Regions from separate parts of the Bacillus cereus group sp. N8 genome, predicted to be linked through region 3. Evidence: predicted binding sites of a transcription regulator. Region 3 holds the regulator's gene; each other region holds the start of a gene.

Region 1 (5,157 bases), on a different contig from region 3:
AAATAACTAACGGAGTAAGACGCTAAAAAGCATATGAAGAAAATACTACCTGTAAGAATAGCTTCAAACAGAGGTCTTTCTGGGCTGAAAATAATATAAATAATAGCTATGATAATTCCAACAATAAGAGAGCGTAAAACAAGTTTGTAATAAGGAGTTAACTTTATTTCCTTTTCACTTTCTTCTACATCGATTGAAATACTTAACTGTAAATAACTAAGTACAATACTTGTAAGAATAAATAATAACCATAATGGAGATTTCGTAATTTGATCCATTCCTTCCGTGAATCCGGTATAGCCTAAAATTCCGATTATGCCAAGGGATTGAAAAAGGAAGGCAATACGTATGTTTTTTAACGTTTGAAGTATGAGGCGTTCATCCTTTATTTTTTTCACAATATCCATCTCCAGTTTATTATGATTTCGCTGTTATACTTATTGTAATATATATATTACAATTATCAATTTATAATTTACATCAATTCCATTTAAGTGAAAGAGGAAATAAAATATTTTTATAAACATATTGCACTTATACTTTATTAATGTTATATTAGTAAAGCGATGAGCTAATTTACGTAAGACGAGAGATATGCTTAAGTGCTAAACACGCGAATGTGGTCGCCTGGTCTCTCGCCGTAAACGCATCAAGACGCCTGCTTTGCAGGCGTCTTTCATTTTATATAAAAGTAAATGATACATGCAGATAAGATAAATTCTTATCTGCATTTTTTATTTTCTCTAGAAATTTAATACTAATGTTTATATGGATAAAACCCCCATTTCCGGAAAAACTACAAATGAAAGTATGATTTTGCCTAGAAGAGGTGAACGGAAATGAAATGGATACTGATTGCATTGCAAGCTTTCGTTATGATGTTTTGCTTAGCTTATGGATCCGATGTGAGGGCAGAAGTAGTAGAAAAAGAACCTCAAGTTACAATTTTATTAGAGCGCATGTATGTTGATGGAGAAGTAAGTGAGGAAATACTGACAGAAAAAGTAGCGGATTTAGAAAAGTTTTTGCAGCAATATAAGGAATGGCAACTTGTTGATCGTGATGATGTACAAATTGTATTACAAAAGAAAGTTGATGATATTTCTCCTTTACTGAAAACGAGCGGTTATTTTGGTGTTTCAGAGGAAGGGATATTACAAATTTTCAAAGGGGTACCGAAAAGTGATAACGCGATCCACTCCTTCTTTCAAATTGATATGAAAAAACTTGAGAGTTATGAGCGTGCGAAATTGAAACGTGGTATTCGCATAAAATCAAAAGAAGGTTTTGTGAAGACAATCGAAAAAATGAAGCAGTATGCAGTGCAAAATAAGAAAAAAAGCAGCTCATCATGAGCTGCTTTTTCTTATTTATTTTTAGCTAAAATTTCTTTTGCAATTTCATCAATTAGCATGTCTTTTCCAATTGGATTGAATGCTTTCGTATTAAAGACTTCATTTGATACTTCGTATACGTGATTGCTTTTTACTGCTTTATTGTCTTTCCAAACGGCACTGTTTTTATAGTCTTCGTACACTTTATCAGCTTCACCGCCGAAGTTTACGATAAACATTTGGTCAGGCTGGAATGCAACAAGACCTTCTAGTGATACTTGCGCCATCGTTTGCTTTAAATCTGTACCTTTTGTTGCTGGAAGTTTTAAATCGTTAAAGATGATGTCACCGTATCCGAAGCTACCGTATACACGGAAGTTTTGAGGTGTAACTGCGACGAACATAAAGTTTTCATCTTTTGTTTTTTCTTTAATTTTTTTTGATAAAGAGTCTGCTTTTTTATCGTAGTCTGCAATCCATTTGTCAGCTTTCTTTTCTTCGTCAAATAGTTTACCTACTTCTTTAAACTTACCACGCCAGTCTTCTAGATTTGTTTCTAGAACAACTGTCGGTGCAACTTTTTCTAGTTGATCATAAATTTTCAATTGACGATTGTTTAAAATAATTAAGTCTGGTTTTAAAGCTGTAACAGCCTCTAGGTCAACTTTAGGCGCCCAGTACCAGCCGACTGCCTTTACGCCGTCTAGCTTGTCCGTTAAGTGATTTTGGATTTTATCTTTATACGTGTTTGCTGTGCCAACAGGTTTATGTCCAAGGATTAATAATTCCTCTGTTGATCCAGATAAATCAACAATTCTCTTTGGATTAACTGGAATTGTTGCTTCCCCTTTAGCATGTTTTACAACTTTTGTTTTCGGTTGTTCTTTTGCTTTTGATTCTTCTTTTTGAGAAGAACAGCCAACGATAGAAAGAACAACTAGCATAATAGTAAATAAAATAAATAGCTTTTGTTTCATCCTGATGTAACCCCTTTAATTAATATTGATAATCATTATCGACATCTGTATATTAAGGGGCTTTATACTTTCTGTCAATGGAAAATAACAGAAGTTTCAAATAGAGAACATTTGTTGGGGCATTCTCGCTTTTCTATTGTTAAATATGTTAAAATGGAATACATGATTTGAGAGGGAGAGATCGTATTTTGTTTGAATATGTTACAGGTTACGTGGAATATGTAGGACCGGAATATGTCGTAATTGATCATAATGGAATTGGTTATCAAATTTTCACACCAAATCCGTATGTATTTCAAAGAAGTAAGCAAGAAATTCGTGTCTATACATATCATTATGTGAGAGAAGATATTATGGCACTTTACGGATTTAAAACACGTGAAGAGCGTTTATTATTTACAAAGTTGTTAGGTGTGTCTGGCATTGGGCCAAAAGGCGCTCTTGCAATTTTAGCTTCTGGTCAAACAGGACAGGTCGTTCAAGCGATTGAACATGAAGATGAGAAGTTTCTAGTGAAGTTCCCGGGCGTCGGAAAGAAAACAGCGCGCCAAATGATTTTAGATTTAAAAGGAAAACTAGCAGATGTTGTACCAGATGCGTTTGTTGATTTGTTCTCAGATGTTGAAAGTTTTGATGAGAAGAAAGGTTCCTCAGTTGAACTTGATGAAGCACTGGAGGCACTGCGTGCACTTGGTTATGCAGAACGGGAAGTTTCTCGTGTTGTACCAGAGTTATTAAAAGAATCATTAACGACGGATCAATATATTAAAAAGGCACTTAGTCTTTTACTAAATGGTAAGAGGTGAGTATAATGGACGAACGTCTCCTTTCAGGGGAATCTGGATACGAAGATGCGGATTTAGAGTATTCATTACGGCCACAGACGCTCCGTCAGTATATTGGCCAAGATAAAGCGAAACATAATTTAGAAGTGTTTATTGAAGCGGCGAAAATGCGTGAAGAAACGTTAGATCACGTACTTTTATATGGACCACCTGGACTTGGTAAAACGACGCTTGCGAATATTATTGCCAATGAAATGGGTGTTAACATTCGAACGACGTCAGGTCCCGCAATTGAAAGACCAGGAGATTTAGCAGCGGTATTAACAGCACTTCAGCCTGGAGATGTATTGTTTATTGATGAAATTCATCGTTTGCATAGATCAATCGAAGAAGTACTATATCCTGCGATGGAAGACTTTTGCCTTGATATCGTAATTGGAAAAGGACCGTCAGCACGGTCTGTACGCTTAGATTTACCTCCATTTACATTAGTTGGAGCGACAACACGTGCCGGAGCATTATCAGCGCCGCTCCGTGACCGTTTCGGTGTACTTTCAAGATTAGAGTATTACACAGTGGATCAGCTTTCTGCGATTGTTGAACGTACAGCAGAAGTGTTTGAAGTTGAAATCGACTCATTAGCTGCACTAGAAATTGCAAGACGTGCTCGTGGCACACCTCGTATAGCGAATCGTTTATTACGACGTGTACGTGATTTCGCACAAGTTCGCAGCGACGGAACAATTGCAATGGAAATTACACAAATGGCGTTAGAACTACTGCAAGTAGATAAATTAGGTCTTGATCATATTGACCATAAATTATTACTTGGTATTATTGAAAAGTTCCGCGGTGGTCCAGTTGGACTAGAAACAGTTTCGGCGACGATTGGGGAAGAATCTCATACGATTGAAGATGTGTATGAGCCGTATTTATTACAAATTGGCTTTTTACAACGAACGCCAAGAGGCCGGATTGTAACACCGCTTGCATATGAACATTTCGGAATGGAGATGCCAAAAGCATGACGGAGATGCCAAAGCTGCTTATTACAGCCGGTATTTTACTCATTGTTGTTGGTTTAGCTTGGAAGTTCATAGGAAGGCTTCCAGGCGATATTTTTGTGAAAAAAGGTAACGTTACCTTTTATTTTCCTATCATTACATGTATTGTGTTAAGTATTGCATTATCTTTTATTATGTATATAATAAATCGATTCAAATAAGAAATAGGTGGATACAGTTATGGATATTAATCTGTTTGATTTTCATTTACCAGAAGAACTTATTGCACAAGTCCCGTTAGAAGATCGTGAAACATCAAGATTAATGGTGTTAGACCGTGAAACTGGTGATATTGAGCATAAACATTTTACAGACATTCTTTCTTACTTACATGAGGGAGATTGCTTAGTTTTAAATGAAACGAAAGTTATGCCTGCTCGCTTGCACGGTGTGAAAGAAGATACAGGCGCGCACATTGAAGTGCTTCTTTTGAAACAAGAGGAAGGCGATAAGTGGGAAACGCTTGTTAAGCCAGCGAAACGTGTAAAAGAAGGAACTCTAATTTCTTTTGGTGAAGGGAAATTAAAAGCAACTTGCACAGGAACTGCAGATCAAGGTGGACGTCAGCTTGAATTTTCATATGACGGCATCTTCTATGAAATTTTAGATGAACTTGGGGAAATGCCACTTCCTCCATATATTAAAGAGACACTGGAAGATCGCGATCGCTATCAAACAGTATATGCGAAAGAAATCGGTTCAGCAGCAGCACCGACAGCGGGACTTCACTTTACAGAAGAGTTACTTGAGAAGTTAAAGCAAAAAGGCGTTCAGTTAGCATTTATTACACTTCACGTAGGACTTGGAACATTTAGACCGGTTTCGGCAGATACGATTGAAGAGCACCATATGCACGCAGAATATTACCATATGTCTGAAGAGACAGCGGCATTATTAAATCGTGTGAAAGAGAATGGTGGACGTATTATTACTGTAGGTACGACATCAACTCGTACGTTAGAAACGATTGCGACTGATCATAGTGGTAAGCTTTGCG
Region 2 (5,157 bases), on a different contig from region 3:
ATATGACCAAGTTGTTCATGATATTTGTCGTCAAAATTTAAATGTTTTCATTGGAATAGATCGCTCTGGATTAGTAGGAGCAGACGGTGAAACGCATCAAGGTGTATTTGACATCGCGTTTTTACGTCACTTGCCGAATATGGTGCTTATGATGCCGAAAGATGAAAATGAAGGTCAACATTTAGTCTATACGGCGATGCAATATGAAGATGGACCGATTGCTTTGCGTTATGCGCGCGGTAATGGACTTGGCGTTCATATGGATGAAGAATTAAAGGCGATTCCAATTGGTTCATGGGAAACGTTAAAAGAAGGCACACAAGCAGCAATTTTAACGTTTGGTACGACAATTCCGATGGCAATGGAAGCAGCTGAGCGTCTTGAAAAGGCTGGAGTTTCAGTCAAAGTAGTGAATGCTCGCTTTATTAAACCAATGGATGAAGCATATTTACATGAGCTTTTAGGAAAAAATATACCGATTTTAACGATTGAAGAAGCTTGTTTAATCGGAGGTTTTGGAACAGGAGTAGTTGAATTTGCATCTGAAAATGGATACCATAGTGCATTAATTGAGAGAATGGGTATTCCAGACCGTTTCATAGAGCACGGTAGTGTAACAAAATTATTGGAAGAAATTGGTTTGACGACAGATGCTGTTGTAGACCGTATTCATACAATGATTCCATCAAAACAAAAAAGGGCGTAACAAATGAGCGTAAAAAAAGAAAGAGTAGATGTACTATTAGTAGAGCGAGGACTTATAGAAACGCGTGAGAAGGCTAAACGTGCTGTTATGGCAGGGCTCGTATATGCGAATGAAATGAGACTCGATAAGCCAGGAGAGAAAATCTCACAAGATACAGAGATTACGGTGAAAGGGCAAGTTATGCCATATGTAAGCCGTGGTGGTTATAAACTTGAAAAGGCATTAGAGACATTTCAACTTGATTTACAAGATAAAGTTATGATAGATATTGGTTCATCAACTGGTGGCTTTACAGATTGTGCGCTTCAAAATGGAGCGAAGTTATCTTATGCATTAGATGTAGGATATAATCAACTTGCGTGGAAATTGCGTCAAGATGAGCGTGTTGTTGTGATGGAACGAACGAACTTCCGTTACGTGACACCGGCAGACTTAGAGCGCGGTTTACCTCAGTTTGCAAGTATCGATGTTTCATTTATATCATTAAAGCTAATATTGCCGGTTTTAAAAACAATGCTTATGTTAAATGGTGACGTAGCTGCATTAATTAAACCGCAGTTTGAAGCTGGACGAGACCAAGTTGGGAAAAAAGGCATTGTTCGTGATAGAAAAGTACATGAAGCTGTCGTGGAAATGATTGTCGATTTTGCTCTGAAGGAAGGCTATGATGTCGAAGGTTTAACATTCTCGCCAATTACGGGCGGGGATGGTAATATTGAATTTTTAATCCATCTAAAATGGCATGGAGAGCGTGAGAATGGCGAAAATCATTCGCCGGTTTCTATTGAGCAAGTTGTTACAGAAGCGCATGACGTTCTAAAACAAAAAGGGAAAGGGGAATAACATATGTTGTTCCTCTTTTTGTTGTAATTGTATAATGATTGTAAAAACAATTGTGTACAAGAAACGAATTATACGTTAACATAAATAAGTGAAGTATACCAATGTTTAAACTATGGTAAGAGATAGTGTGAGGTGCAAATGTATGAATAAAGGTCAGCGCCATATTAAAATCAGGGAAATTATTGCGAACAAAGAAATTGAAACACAAGATGAACTAGTTGATATTTTACGTAATGAGGGATTTAATGTAACGCAAGCAACAGTATCGCGCGATATTAAAGAACTGCACTTAGTTAAGGTGCCATTACATGATGGACGCTATAAATATAGCTTACCAGCAGATCAACGATTTAACCCGTTGCAAAAATTAAAACGAAATCTAGTGGATTCATTTGTAAAATTAGACACGGCAGGACATATGCTTGTGCTAAAAACATTGCCTGGTAACGCTCATTCACTTGGGGCACTTATTGATCATTTAGAGTGGGATGAGATTATCGGAACCATTTGTGGTGATGATACTTGCTTAATTATTTGCCGTACACCTGAAGATACAGGTGTTGTCTCTGATCGTTTCTTAAATATGCTGTAACAAAAAAATCTTGTTTACTTTCCTCTGTAAAGTGGAAAGTAAACAAGATATTTTTATTGGTTAAAAATATGAATTATTAAATGCAATATAATATTTTCTTTAAATAAAGTTAGAAAATAGGTGGATTGACCCGTAAAACGAATGTTTGGTACAATGGAGCGGGTTAGATGAGTAATTTATACATATAAACATATAGTATAACTATTTGAATGAAGAGTACTTAAAAAAAGCCCTTAGTAGGGGATTAGTTTATAACGAGGTGAATGGGGCATTGTTATCGGAATTATCGATCAGAAACTTTGCTATTATTGAGGCATTAAATATTTCTTTTCAAAAAGGTTTAACCGTTTTAAGTGGTGAAACAGGAGCCGGAAAATCGATTATTATTGATGCGATTAGTTTGCTTGTTGGCGGCCGTGGTTCAGCGGAGTTTGTTCGATATGGAACAGAAAAGGCTGAAATAGAGGGTTTATTTTATGTAGAAGATGATAAACATCCATGTATCGCAAAGGCGGAAGAATTAGATATAGAAATAGAAGATGGCATGATTATTTTGAAACGTGATATTGCTGCGAACGGAAAAAGTGTATGCCGTGTAAATGGGAAGCTTGTTACACTTAGTATATTAAAAGAGATTGGAAAAACGCTTGTTGATATACATGGACAGCATGAAACGCAAGATTTAATGAATGAAGAGCGTCATATGTTTATGCTAGATCATTTTGATGGAGATCGTATTGTTAAACAATTAGACACATATCAGAACGTATACGGGGACTATGAAAAATTAAAAAAACAGCTGAAATCTTTAAGTGAAAATGAACAACAAATGGCTCATCGTCTAGATTTAATTCAATTCCAACATGAAGAAATTCGTAAGGCAGATTTAAAAATGGATGAAGAATATGAATTGACTGAGGAACGATTGAAAATATCCAATTTTGAAAAGATTTATAAAGCGTTAGGGGATGCGTATCGTTCGTTGAGTGGGGACAGCCAAGGGTTAGATCATGTAAGGAATGCAATGAGCCAAATGGAGAGTATTACGCATTTAGATGAGGCGTATCAAGAAAACCATGATTCAATTGCAAATAGCTATTACTTATTAGAAGAAGTTGCATATCAGCTTAGAGAAAAGTTAGATATGATGGAATATGATCCGAAACGTTTAGATGAAATTGAAACACGGTTGAATGAAATCCGTATGTTAAAGAGAAAGTATGGAAATACTGTAGAAGAGATTTTAGCGTATGCTGATAAAATTGAACAAGAAATTTTTACAATTGAAAATAAAGACGTACATATTGAAACGACGAGAAAACAGCTAAAGGAATTAGAAGGTGTTATCTTAAAAGAAGCAACGTTGTTAAGTGATATGCGTCATGAACTGGCAGACCATCTTACAAACGCTATTCATCAAGAATTAAAAGAATTATATATGGAAAAAACAAAATTTGAAGTGAGAATAATGAAGCGGGAAGGAAATGCAGAAGAACCTCTTGTGGAAGGAACACCGGTGAAACTTACGGCGGATGGCTACGATCACGTGGAGTTTTATATTTCAACGAACCCTGGTGAACCGTTAAAGCCGCTTTCAAAGGTTGCTTCTGGCGGAGAGTTATCTCGTATTATTTTGGCTTTAAAAAGTATTTTTTCTAAGCATCAAGGTGTTGCTTCAGTTATTTTTGATGAAGTGGATACAGGTGTGAGTGGTCGGGTTGCACAGGCTATTGCGGAAAAAATCTATCGTGTATCGGTAAACTCGCAAGTACTTTGTATTACGCACTTACCTCAGGTAGCTTCAATGGCGGACTCGCATTTATTTATTAGAAAACAAGTGGCGAATGATCGGACGATTACATCTGTTACGGTGCTAAGTACGGATGAAAAAGTAACAGAAATTGCTCGGATGATTTCTGGTGTAGAAATTACAGATTTAACGACAGAGCATGCGAAAGAGTTACTTACGCAAGCACATCATTTCAAACAGACAGCAGAGGCTATCCAGTAATGGATAGCTTTTTTTCTCAAATGATGATTTCTTAATTCTTCCGGTTATAAATAAAGCACTGCAAGGAGAGATTAAAAAGTGAAGCCAAGAGGCTGAATGTGGGGTAGGAGCGAGGAGAGTGAACAAATTGAAATTAGAAAGATTTCGAAAAATAATAGGTCTTTGTCTCCTTGTTTCTTTAGTTTTTATTGGGTGTTTTAAACCGCTTCGAACGTTTATTTCATCCCCGAAGCAACTTGTTGTTTTTGAAGGACAACAATCAGAAATAGCATCATTACCAGTTTTTAAGGCTTCATCTACAAATCGTAATGTGTTTACAGTAAGTTCAAATGAACAAGAGCTTATGGTGAATTCTCACCAAAATGGTGAAGCTGATATGGTGTTTCAACTCGCTGGTTTTCCAGTGAAAAAAGTAAATGTAAAAGTATTAAAAGATTTTAAAGTTATCCCCGGTGGACAATCGATTGGTGTGAAATTGAACACAAAAGGTGTACTTGTTGTAGGCCATCATTTAATTCAAACTGAAAAGGGTAAAGTATCTCCTGGTGAAACAGCTGGTGTACAAATTGGGGATATGATTACTGCAATTAATGGGAAAACAATTGAAAGAATGAGTGATGTAGCACCATTTATTCATAATAGTGGAGAAACAGGTGAACCGCTTAATCTTGTTTTGCTAAGAGATGGAAAATACATTCGTACTAAGTTAACGCCACAAAAAGACAGCGGGGAATCGTCGTATCGTATTGGTTTATATATTCGTGACTCGGCAGCTGGAATTGGAACAATGACATTTGTTCATCCGGATTCCATGAAATACGGGGCACTTGGTCATGTCATTTCTGATAATGATACAAAAAAGCCAATTCAAGTAGAAGATGGACAAATTATGCGCTCGACCGTAACCTCTATTGAAAGAGGAAGTCACGGGAATCCAGGAGAAAAATTAGCAAGATTTTCACCGGATCGTGAAGTGATTGGTAATATTACAATAAATAGCCCGTA
Region 3 (5,157 bases):
CCATGACCTGCAGATAATACGAAACGATCGCGGTTAAACCACGTTGGGTTATTTGGATTGTGTTTCATAAATTGAGTCCATAATGTATAAGCCATTGGTGCTGCACCCATTGGCATTCCTGGGTGACCAGAGTTTGCTTTTTCAATCGCATCAATGGATAATGTGCGAATCGTGTTGATAGAAAGTTGTTCGATTGAATGTGACATGCTATTCTTCCCTTCGCGTATGTTAGTAAACGTTTTATACATTTATATGATAGCTTCCCACGCAAGATTATACAACATGTATCGACAAATATGTTGATGTTTTTTTGATTTTTTATAAAAAAATCAATGTTTCCGGGAATGTATGGGTATTCAATATGACATACTTTTTTACTGTTTTTATTTTAGGAAGAAAGGGAATTATCTGTATTTTTATGCAAAAACATTAAATTCTCAAATAAAAAATATATCATCCATCTTCCATTACTCTGCGAAACAAATGAATACAACGCTCTAACTGAACATAAAGAACATCCTCATTAAGACAATCTCATTTTGAACCGAAATACGATCAATAATAATTGTCATCAAAATAATACCTCCACGAGATCATTTGCTTAATATAAAGTGAAACTTTAATCAGTGGGGGTTTTGTTCATCCCCCACTGATTATTAGCCCTCACCAATCGAGCTTTTACGGGCAGCAGGGCTTCCACCTAACTTCTTTGCTCCACCTGAATTTTGAGGTGGGAGTTTTACTGCCCACAAATAGCAGGATAAAAATGAAAAGCATATCAATTCCACCTGCTCCTACTAATTCTAAAATAACCATCACGCGTATATTCTCCTCAATATGCTTATACTACATACACACCCTTCTCGTAATCATTACTTCTACTGGAACCGGATCAACAGATTCGGTTTATTCACTTATTAACTTCTAAACAAGCGCATAATAAAAGACATATCAATAGATATGTCTAAATTCATCATTCACTATGTACTGAAACGATTGAAGTAGTATTACAACTGGAAAGCTATTACTCATGTATCTTTCTATTAATATCAAAAAAGATGGGCTATGCCCATCTTTTAATTTAATTTTGCATTATCTTGCTTTTTTAGAGCTTTTAATTTCGTCGGTGTAACATCCGTGCCTTCTTCGTTAACGACTTTAATTCCTTTTAATTCGTTTAACATATTTTGACGAAATCCTTTTAAATATTGTTCACGTAGCGATTGGCGCTCACGTTGTTCTTCTTCAGTTAAGCCTTCAGCTTTTGCTTTTTTCGCTAAGAAGTTAATGCGTTCAATGAGTTCGTGACTTGGCATCTCGAATCCCCCTTCTACTCAAAACTGATTATTATCATACAATAGTTAGTCCTCTTTATCAAGCAATTGCTTTGTATATTCTACATATCTTCGATGTACAGTTGCTTTTGAAACATCATGACCAAAACCACGAAGTGTTGCTGCAATTTCTTCAAAAGTTAATTCATTCCGGCGTAAACGTACAATTTCCTCAATTGGCACTTCTTTTTTCTCACGTCCTATACTTAAATGACGATTTTTCAAATTATTCTCCGGACGAAATCCTTTCTCTACCGCCCTTTGCATGCCACGCTTAATTTTTAAATTGTGAATCTTTCTTTGATACTCTTCCACAATTCCAATTATATCCAACACCATCGAGTCAGAATCCGAAAGTTGTAATTCACCATTATGCGTATGTGTATACACTTTTATTCCTTCTTTATGTAAACAATGCATTAATGCAATCTTCGCATTCCCTCTACCAAGACGCGTTTCATCTTGTATTAAAAGTACATCAACTTGTTCATCTCGAATTGTATCTAATACTTCTAATATACCATCACGTTCAATTGTATAGCCACTAGCCTGCTCTTCAATCACTTTTATCACATTCATTTGATAGCGCTCAGCTAAATGCAATAATTCATCCTTTTGACGCAATAATGATGTTTCTTGCGCTTCTTTTGTTGTACTGACACGCGCATAAACAATTGCATTCATTTTGAACCCTTCTTTCTCGCTTTATTTTCCCTCTAGTGTATCATAAATCTCCCTATTGTTCGAACTTATGTTTGTAGAATGTTTTTTCGCATGTTATACTTATTAATAAGAAAAACGAAAGAAAACGAGGTGTTAGAAAACATGGAAAAGTTAACGAAACGCCAGCAAGACATTCTCGACTTTATTAAGCTAAAAGTACAAGAAAAAGGATATCCACCTTCCGTACGTGAAATCGGTCAAGCAGTCGGCCTCGCTTCTAGTTCTACAGTGCACGGACATTTATCACGACTAGAAGAAAAAGGATATATTCGACGCGATCCAACAAAACCACGCGCAATTGAAATTTTAGGTGACAACCGAATGGAGACAGAAACACAATCTGTTATTCAAGTTCCAATCGTCGGAAAAGTTACTGCTGGTTTACCGATTACAGCAGTCGAAAGTGTAGAAGATCACTTCCCACTTCCAGCTAGTATCGTTGCTGGAGCAGATCAAGTGTTTATGTTACGCATTTCTGGAGATAGCATGATTGAAGCTGGTATCTTTGATGGTGATTTAGTTGTTGTTCGCCAACAACAGTCTGCATACAACGGTGAAATTGTAGTTGCTTTAACAGAAGATAACGAAGCAACTGTTAAACGTTTCTACAAAGAAAAAGACCATTTCCGTCTACAACCGGAAAACGCTTCTCTAGAACCTATCATTTTAAAACAAGTGTCAGTTATCGGAAAAGTAATTGGCGTATATCGTGATTTACATTAAAAATAATAAAAAGAAGATAATCCCCTTATTTATATAGGGCGTTATCTTCTTTTATATTTTGATAGATTTCCGTTCACTCAAAAGAATACATTACATTAATTATTAACGCGTTTCAATAGTAACGTCTCCAGCAGCGGTTTTACCGCTAATCTTTTTACTTCCATTACCGATCGTTATATTTTTATTTTCTTCATTAAAAATTGTCACATCTCCGGCAGCGCTTTGCCCAGTTACAACTGCATCTTGTGGTTTTTCCAATAAAGTAATATCTACATCTCCAGCGGTTGAACTTGCCTCTAAATCATATTTAGAATCATGATCAATAATATCTATATCCCCACTAGCCGTTTTGGCTGTTGCTTTCCCTATTACTTTTTTAAAATTCACCTCACCAGCTTTTGTAGATCCCTCCACACTCTTTGCTGTTACATGTTTCAAATCCACTTCTCCAGCTAGTGTTTCAACACTTACGCGGTCACTTTTCACATTACTTATTTCTATTTGTCCAGCGGATGAATTTACTTTTATCTCTTGATAAGAACGTTCAGGTACTAATATAGTCAATGCAGGCGCTTGAAATCCGAAATTGTAAAATGAAAAATCAAATGAAACACCTTTTTCTATTTCCCCTATAACTTTTAATGTGTCACCATCTTCAGCAATACGAATCTCCTGTTTACTTATGTCTCCTGTTTGCTTTACATAAAAAGAGGAATCAGGAGATTTTTGTACAACAATATCTCCAGCATCTAACTTAACTTCTACATTTTTTAGCGTTTCGTTTTTAATAACTTCTTCCTTATTTCCTTTCTCCACAGTTTCTACTGCTTTTTTATATGTTTGTGAAATCCCTATTACTCCAATAATGATACAAGCGATAGCTACTAATAATATTTTTTTCATCATCTACTCCCCTTTTATCATTTTGAAGTTCCATATTACATAGCGCACACATAATCTTTTAAACCACTTCGTACTATAATAAGCTACAATACATAACAACAAACCTACTCCAACAAACGTTATACTAACGAAAAGATCCAACCATATAAAAGTACCCATGAACACTTTTAAAATAACGAAAAATGGTGTCACTACACTAGCAATACCACCCACCCAAAAGGAAAATATAAAAGCTATAATTGCAATTAATGGGCCTAACACAATAATAAAGTTAAACAAACTAAGTCCAACCGCTGCCATGACAGCTCTTGTTATATTTGAAGTCGATGGGTCTTTTTTCATCTCATCAAAGCGATACAAAACAAGCAAGTCTTTCGCAATTACCTTCGGAGAGCCAAGCCCTTTTATTATTTCTGATTCAGTTTTCCCCTCTTCTATCCCAAATTGAAAATGCTCTTCATAATCAAATAAAATATCTTGTCGCTCTTCTTCTGGTAACTTTCTAAGATGACTTGATAATTCTTTAAGAAACCGTTCTTTACTCATCCCATTCCACCCCTTCAATAATTTCTTGAACACCTTTAGCAAAATCACGCCACTCTGTTACTAATAACGTAAGTTGCATCTCTCCTTGCTCTGTTAACTGATAATATTTACGGGGCGGTCCTTCCGTGGATTCTTTTAAATATGTTTGAAAATATTCCTCTTTCGTTAAACGACGTAATAGCGGATATACAGAACCTTCCGATATTAAAAATTTATTTGAAATTTGCTGAACAAGTTCATAACCATAACAATCCTTACGTTTTACAAGCGCCAATACACACAGTTCTAACACACCTTTTTTAAATTGAACGTTCAAGGACAATCCCCCCTTTCTTATTTCAGTACCGTTCAATAAACAGTACCTATTATATCCATAATATACCATCAGGTACTGTTTATTGCAAGGTACTATATTTTTGCAATTTTATTTATCAAACACTGAGCAAAACATACAATATCGAAGAAATACAATAGCATTTTAAAGAATCTCCTTGATTTTTCCGGGCATTTTGCGGACACCTATTCAATTTATTTCACCAGCACCTATGTTGCCCACAAATAAAAAAAGCCCTAATACCGTAGTATTAGGGCTTTTTTCTCTCTTAGTATAGAGACATATATTGATCGCGTTCCCATTGGTGAACTTGAGTTCTAAAAATATCCCACTCAATCTCTTTCGCTTCGATGAAGTGCTCAAGTAAATGCTCTCCTAGTGCACCGCATACTACTTCATTAGATTGTAATGTAACTAACGCTTGCGCTAATGTTGCTGGTAAGTCAACGATACCCGCTTCTTCGCGCTCTTCTTTTGTCATTACGTAGATGTTACGGTCTACTGCAGCCGGCGGAGTTAATTTGTTTTTAATTCCGTCAAGACCTGCCGCTAATAATGTAGCCATTACTAAATATGGGTTTGCAGCTGGGTCAA
Region 4 (5,157 bases), on a different contig from region 3:
TTCCAATTGCTGCTATAAGATTTCCTCCTACTTGAAACCAGGCCCCTGTCAATTCTAAATCGCGTAGGTTCATTTTCCATCACCTATATTAAAATTTTCTAGTACATTCGAAACAAACAAATATCACCTTCAATTCTTTATTTTATTTTTCATATGTAATTTTGTGCATCACATAATGTACTAATAATACAAAAGAGCACCATTCAGGCGCTCTTTTTGACAAGGGCTTTCTCGATAAATGTCTAATTTGCAAATGCTTTTTACATACTTCAATATATGCTTGTCCTTCAAAAATGTGCATATCACATTTAATACCTAGCTAAACATTAAACGCATATCGGACATGTCAATGAGTCTCCGTTTTTATCTATTGATATATTTAATATATAATGGATTGCTTTATGTGACCATATTTCAGGTGTAGGAGATTCTTTTACATATTGAGGTGCACAGGAGTGAAGCATTGGAGTGCTAATACTTCCACCTGGATCTAAAGCAACTACGGCCATGCCATTTGGCAATTCCATTGCCATGGACTGCGTGATACCTTCAATAGCAAACTTCGAAGCACAATATGGAGCAAGCTCAGCCTCACCTTCTCTTCCCCAACTAGAGCTCATATTAATAATAATCCCTTCTTTTCTAGCTATCATCGCCGGGACGAACGCCCTAATGACATTTACTACCCCGTTCACATTTACACTCATTACACTTTCAAATTCTTGAGCGGTAACTTTCCATAACGGTGCGTTTTGATTAACAATCGATGCATTATTTATTAACATATCAGGAGCCCTATACTTATTAAGAATACAACTTGCCCATTTACTAACTTGGTGATGATTTGAAACATCAATTATTTGAAAATCATGTGAAGCACCGTAATATTTATTAAGCTCTTCAATTTTATTTTTTGAGCGTCCACACCCTACTATATTCCATCCCAATTCATGAAACCTATCAACCAATGCACGTCCTAACCCTTGCGTTACTCCAGTAATAATTACAAGTTTTTCAATGTCGTTTCGCTCCAACTTCATCTCCTCCTTTCAATTAATATTACTCTTTTTATTCTTATTCAAATTCTTACTTAAGTATCAATTCATTTCATACTTTAGGAGTATTTTTGATATTACATATTACAAACAAAAAGAGTAACCATCATAGTTACTCTTTTTGTTTGTATCTTTATTATTTTTAAATTGTATCTGCTCTTTCCTACATTTCTCATATCAATAAATATAGGTTACACATTGATGAAAGTATTTTTATATTTATATTTATATTTATATTTATATTTATATTTATGTTTACAGTTCGATTTATCCAAATACTTTTCAATCCACATTTTCAACATAACATGATCCACCTTTATCCAAGTATTTTCACGTAGCCTTAAACACGCTTTCATTTAAATTCTCAATCTCATTTTGCAACTTTTTAAATTGTTCAAAATGCATTGTTATAGATTGAATACTATTCCTTTCAACATTTTGCTTCACTAATAAAACGCCTGTATCGTGAAAAATCGCTTCAAGTTCTTTCCTTATAGATACTTTCGTAATATATGCTGTTTTAATTGCCGATAAAATCGCTATTTCATTAAACTTTAATTTTATTTCATTAGGACAAAATGCTTTTTCGATCAATGTAACATCATTACTACAAATAAAAGCAACAAGTTTACTTGATTCTACATCTGTTAAATCTACTGTTTTTATAACATTATCCATTACATTTCGCCTCCTTTAATTCCGTATATATTAATTATTAGAATTTATACTTTATAAAATTCAACTCTTCATTAAATTTAACATACTTTTTGCTAAATTGATTAAATAAAGCTTCAAACGTTTCCCTATCCCACAATATTTGCCACATGAACCAATTAAACTATACCTTCATATAGTAGTGCAAACAATTACTTATAAGGTAGGTGAAAATTATGCCCTCAGTTGTTGGGAATTTAGTTGTACAAAATAGTAACGGATCTTTCAACTTAGGTGATTTCTACAACGTTTCTCCAAAGGAGAATACAAAAGCTTATAACGGCTCTGGCGCATCTAACGTTGGTTTCGTTGTGAACACTTTTAGCGGGGTTAGCGCGACTAATACATTTGATTCTGATTTAGCAGATCAAAACCAAGTTGGTACGGCCTAACCAGATCTGTAATCAGATTTGTATAATATTTTAAAATTTGTCTATACTATACTCAGGCTGATAAACAGCTATCGTTAATTTTTTGAGTGCCCAATCTTTTTCTCCCTTTCCCTGGGGCTAAGCAGCTAGTTTGCATCTAGCTGCTTTTTCATTTAATTCTTTACCTCTTCAAAAATAGTAAGGGTTTTGTCTATTATCCATTGACTATTAATCCATAACAATTGGGCTTTTGCAGGCAGCCTGACGTACAGCCAAATTTCGAGGTGTGAATCTAACTACCCACCAATAGCGGGACAAATTAAAAAAGCTAAATTTCAAAATTCAGCTTCTTTTAGGTTACATCAATTATGTCCATTGTAGAAAATATATATGTTTTATAAAATGCATCTGTACATTTTACAATTTGTTGAATAGGATTTATATGAACCACTGTCATATAACTTGTAAGTATGTATCCTTCTTCAAAATATGTCACTAACATCTCTTCTTCAGACAATAATGAAGTTAATAACTTGTCTGTAATACTTTCTTTCGCTTCATTAGTTATTAGCGGTCTTTGGACTTTTAATTTCTCTCCAATAATTTTTTTCATACTTAATAATTGTTCCGACATTACTGTAAACGGAACCCACTCTCTTCCTGTTTCCTGTATCTTTACATAACTCATTTTCTTTACTCCTCAATTTTCTATATCTATCCATTCACAAAATAGAAATTTCACTTCTAAATACACTTTATCCATCTCTTATTTAATATGTAGCGTAGCTTTCCAATTCAAAACTATTTATGAATTTGTAGAAATCTCCACTACAAAAGAACGTTTGTTCTCATTATACACGAACGAACGTTCTTTCGGAAGTGCAATATGTAAATTTTTCAAACAAAATGTAACTTTAATCTATGAAGTTTATTCATACCCATTGATTACTCCCTATTATTAATCAACTTTCTTTGCACTTCCTATCACACCATAGAATACGTGTAGCAACAATAAAAGCGACTCCACCCAATGTGGAGTCGCTTTTATATTTCTACTTTTCTATCCTAACTAACGTTCTTTCTGGAATACAAATTTCAGCTACATCAAAATGATTTATTTTCAAATTTAATTCCCCTACTTTTTCCTGATTTTCTTCACCAACCCAACAACTATATAATTCAAAGTAATCTCCTTCTTTTAAATACCCTTCCATAATCGAGCATAAAGTTAAAAGTTTATTTTGAGATTCTTTCTTATCAACTAATCTTTGCCACTCAACCAGTTCTATTCCCCATCCTGATGATACTTCATAAATGTAATTTGTTTGAAATTGATGCTCTTTTACAACTTCAAGTAAACCTTCATCTGAAAAGCACGGTCCAATTATGATTAAATCATTGGAATCTTCTGGGGTTAACGGCACTTCTACATTACAACCTATATAACTAGCTAAACTCATTTTTAACTCCTCCAATATTATTCAACAAAGCTCTTCATAAATACATTTATTTATTTATTTATATATATATTCATTTCCTGCATAGATAAAAGAAATTTTAGTTTTACTATTCATTAACCATCCATCGACATAAGCATATACTTTTATTATGAACGAAACTCACAAAAATTTCGAAACTTATAAAGAATGTAAAACAATACATTCTTTATAAGTTTCATACATTTCGACAAATCATTTCACTGATCCTGCTATGTGCGGGATAATAATCAGTAAGGACGAACAAAGTCAAAACTAATTATTTCATTACTTTACTTTCTCTATTGATTAAGTTTAGGTTGCATAATAATATGTAATTCTCTCTCTGTTTCTGTTTTTTTCGGATTCCGATAATATTCCAGTTTATATTCTATTACTTCATACTCAATCATCCCAATCTTTATCCCTTTTGTTTCTTTTAATACATCTAGTAAAATACTTATATTTTCATTAGCTGATTCGAAAATTTTCCCTCCACCTTCTCTTTTAAAAATAACTTTCATATATTCTCCTCCAAGTTAATTTAATAATCTAGTAAATCTAAAATTATTCATATTATAATGTAGAACACTTTTTGCAATAAAAATTTCTACATTTCATTTCGTATAAAGTCAATTTACTCTCCGATAATATGGTATGTATCATTCTTTAAATTATGTCTTCTATTCATTCTCTAAGAAAATACAAAAAATATATTTAGTTTATATTTAACAATATTAATTAACTAAAACATTATCATTTCAACATTTTGCGAATTAAATTGCTTATTCCTTTTATCTACATACAAATTTTCCCATTGTAATTCTTAATATTTAAATGTAATATTGTATTGTCTTACTATCTATTTATAACACACACACTAACGTGAAAAGGGAACTCTATACGAGTTCCCTTTTCTATTGAAAATAAAAAAACAGAAATATAGCATTATGCTAAATCTCTGTTTTTCTTCTAAACCTTATTTCTCATCTAAGAATTTAAATGTATCTTTAAATTCTTTATCTGTTACTTTAATATCCGCATCTTTCAATAGATCATTGATTACTTGTTGTTTCCATTTACCTGTCGCATCTTGCAGTCTTTGTTGTTCTAAATCTTTTCGAATCGTATCTTTTACTTCATCGTATGGTTTCAATTCTTTTTTATCCGTCACTTTTATTATATGATAACCATAAGATGTTTTTATTGGCTCACTTACTTGTCCTGCATCTAATTTATACGCAGCTTCTTCAAACTCTTTCACAGTTTGACCAGGAGCAAAACCAGCTATTTCTCCGCCCTGTTCCTTTGAACCAGTATCTTCCGAATATTGTTTCGCTAAAGCAGTAAAATCTTCACCATTATTTATTTTCTCTTTTACTTCTTTCGCAGTTTTTTCATCTTTCACTAAAATGTGACTTACCTTCATTTCAGGTTTATGGTTATCTTTCACATCTTTATCTGTGACAGTCGCTCTAATCGCTTTCTCAAGCGCAATTTCTGGCTTCATTTTCTCTTTTAGTTCATCTTCATTTTTTAACC

What was found. The regulator LexA, encoded in region 3, represses DNA repair genes until DNA is damaged. The targets are predictions, from matches to a motif close to CGAACATATGTTCG.
Positions count from the first base shown of each region.
Region 1: ruvA (Holliday junction DNA helicase RuvA) is a predicted target of LexA. The motif match lies at 2,416-2,429, and genes of this name have one in related genera.
Region 2: recN (DNA repair protein RecN) is a predicted target of LexA. The motif match lies at 2,276-2,289, and genes of this name have one in related genera.
Region 4: JDS80_RS19345 (YolD-like family protein) is a predicted target of LexA. The motif match lies at 3,003-3,016, and genes of this name have one in related genera.

Region 1 covers NZ_JAEHBK010000001.1:97,498-102,654, forward strand. The annotation lists gene JDS80_RS00490 (branched-chain amino acid ABC transporter substrate-binding protein) at 1-398, opposite strand, end outside; gene JDS80_RS00495 (BofC C-terminal domain-containing protein) at 840-1,355, shown strand; gene JDS80_RS00500 (iron-hydroxamate ABC transporter substrate-binding protein) at 1,367-2,311, opposite strand; gene ruvA (Holliday junction DNA helicase RuvA) at 2,500-3,117, shown strand; gene ruvB (Holliday junction branch migration DNA helicase RuvB) at 3,123-4,124, shown strand; gene JDS80_RS00515 (DUF2905 domain-containing protein) at 4,121-4,321, shown strand; gene queA (tRNA preQ1(34) S-adenosylmethionine ribosyltransferase-isomerase QueA) at 4,341-5,157, shown strand, end outside.
Region 2 covers NZ_JAEHBK010000001.1:316,178-321,334, forward strand. The annotation lists gene dxs (1-deoxy-D-xylulose-5-phosphate synthase) at 1-706, shown strand, start outside; gene JDS80_RS01725 (TlyA family RNA methyltransferase) at 710-1,549, shown strand; gene argR (arginine repressor ArgR) at 1,692-2,141, shown strand; gene recN (DNA repair protein RecN) at 2,413-4,152, shown strand; gene spoIVB (SpoIVB peptidase) at 4,271-5,157, shown strand, end outside.
Region 3 covers NZ_JAEHBK010000003.1:379,008-384,164, forward strand. The annotation lists gene tkt (transketolase) at 1-206, opposite strand, end outside; gene JDS80_RS08305 (DUF896 domain-containing protein) at 1,077-1,316, opposite strand; gene JDS80_RS08310 (YneB family resolvase-like protein) at 1,362-2,018, opposite strand; gene lexA (transcriptional repressor LexA) at 2,160-2,780, shown strand; gene JDS80_RS08320 (DUF4097 family beta strand repeat-containing protein) at 2,883-3,686, opposite strand; gene JDS80_RS08325 (DUF1700 domain-containing protein) at 3,687-4,229, opposite strand; gene JDS80_RS08330 (PadR family transcriptional regulator) at 4,222-4,545, opposite strand; gene glnA (type I glutamate--ammonia ligase) at 4,832-5,157, opposite strand, start outside.
Region 4 covers NZ_JAEHBK010000014.1:22,144-27,300, forward strand. The annotation lists gene JDS80_RS19325 (DUF6944 family repetitive protein) at 1-73, opposite strand, end outside; gene JDS80_RS19330 (SDR family oxidoreductase) at 327-1,034, opposite strand; gene JDS80_RS19335 (hypothetical protein) at 1,386-1,733, opposite strand; gene gerPF (spore germination protein GerPF) at 1,946-2,161, shown strand; gene JDS80_RS19345 (YolD-like family protein) at 2,493-2,828, opposite strand; gene JDS80_RS19350 (hypothetical protein) at 3,193-3,600, opposite strand; gene JDS80_RS19355 (hypothetical protein) at 3,918-4,139, opposite strand; gene JDS80_RS19360 (peptidylprolyl isomerase PrsA) at 4,595-5,157, opposite strand, start outside.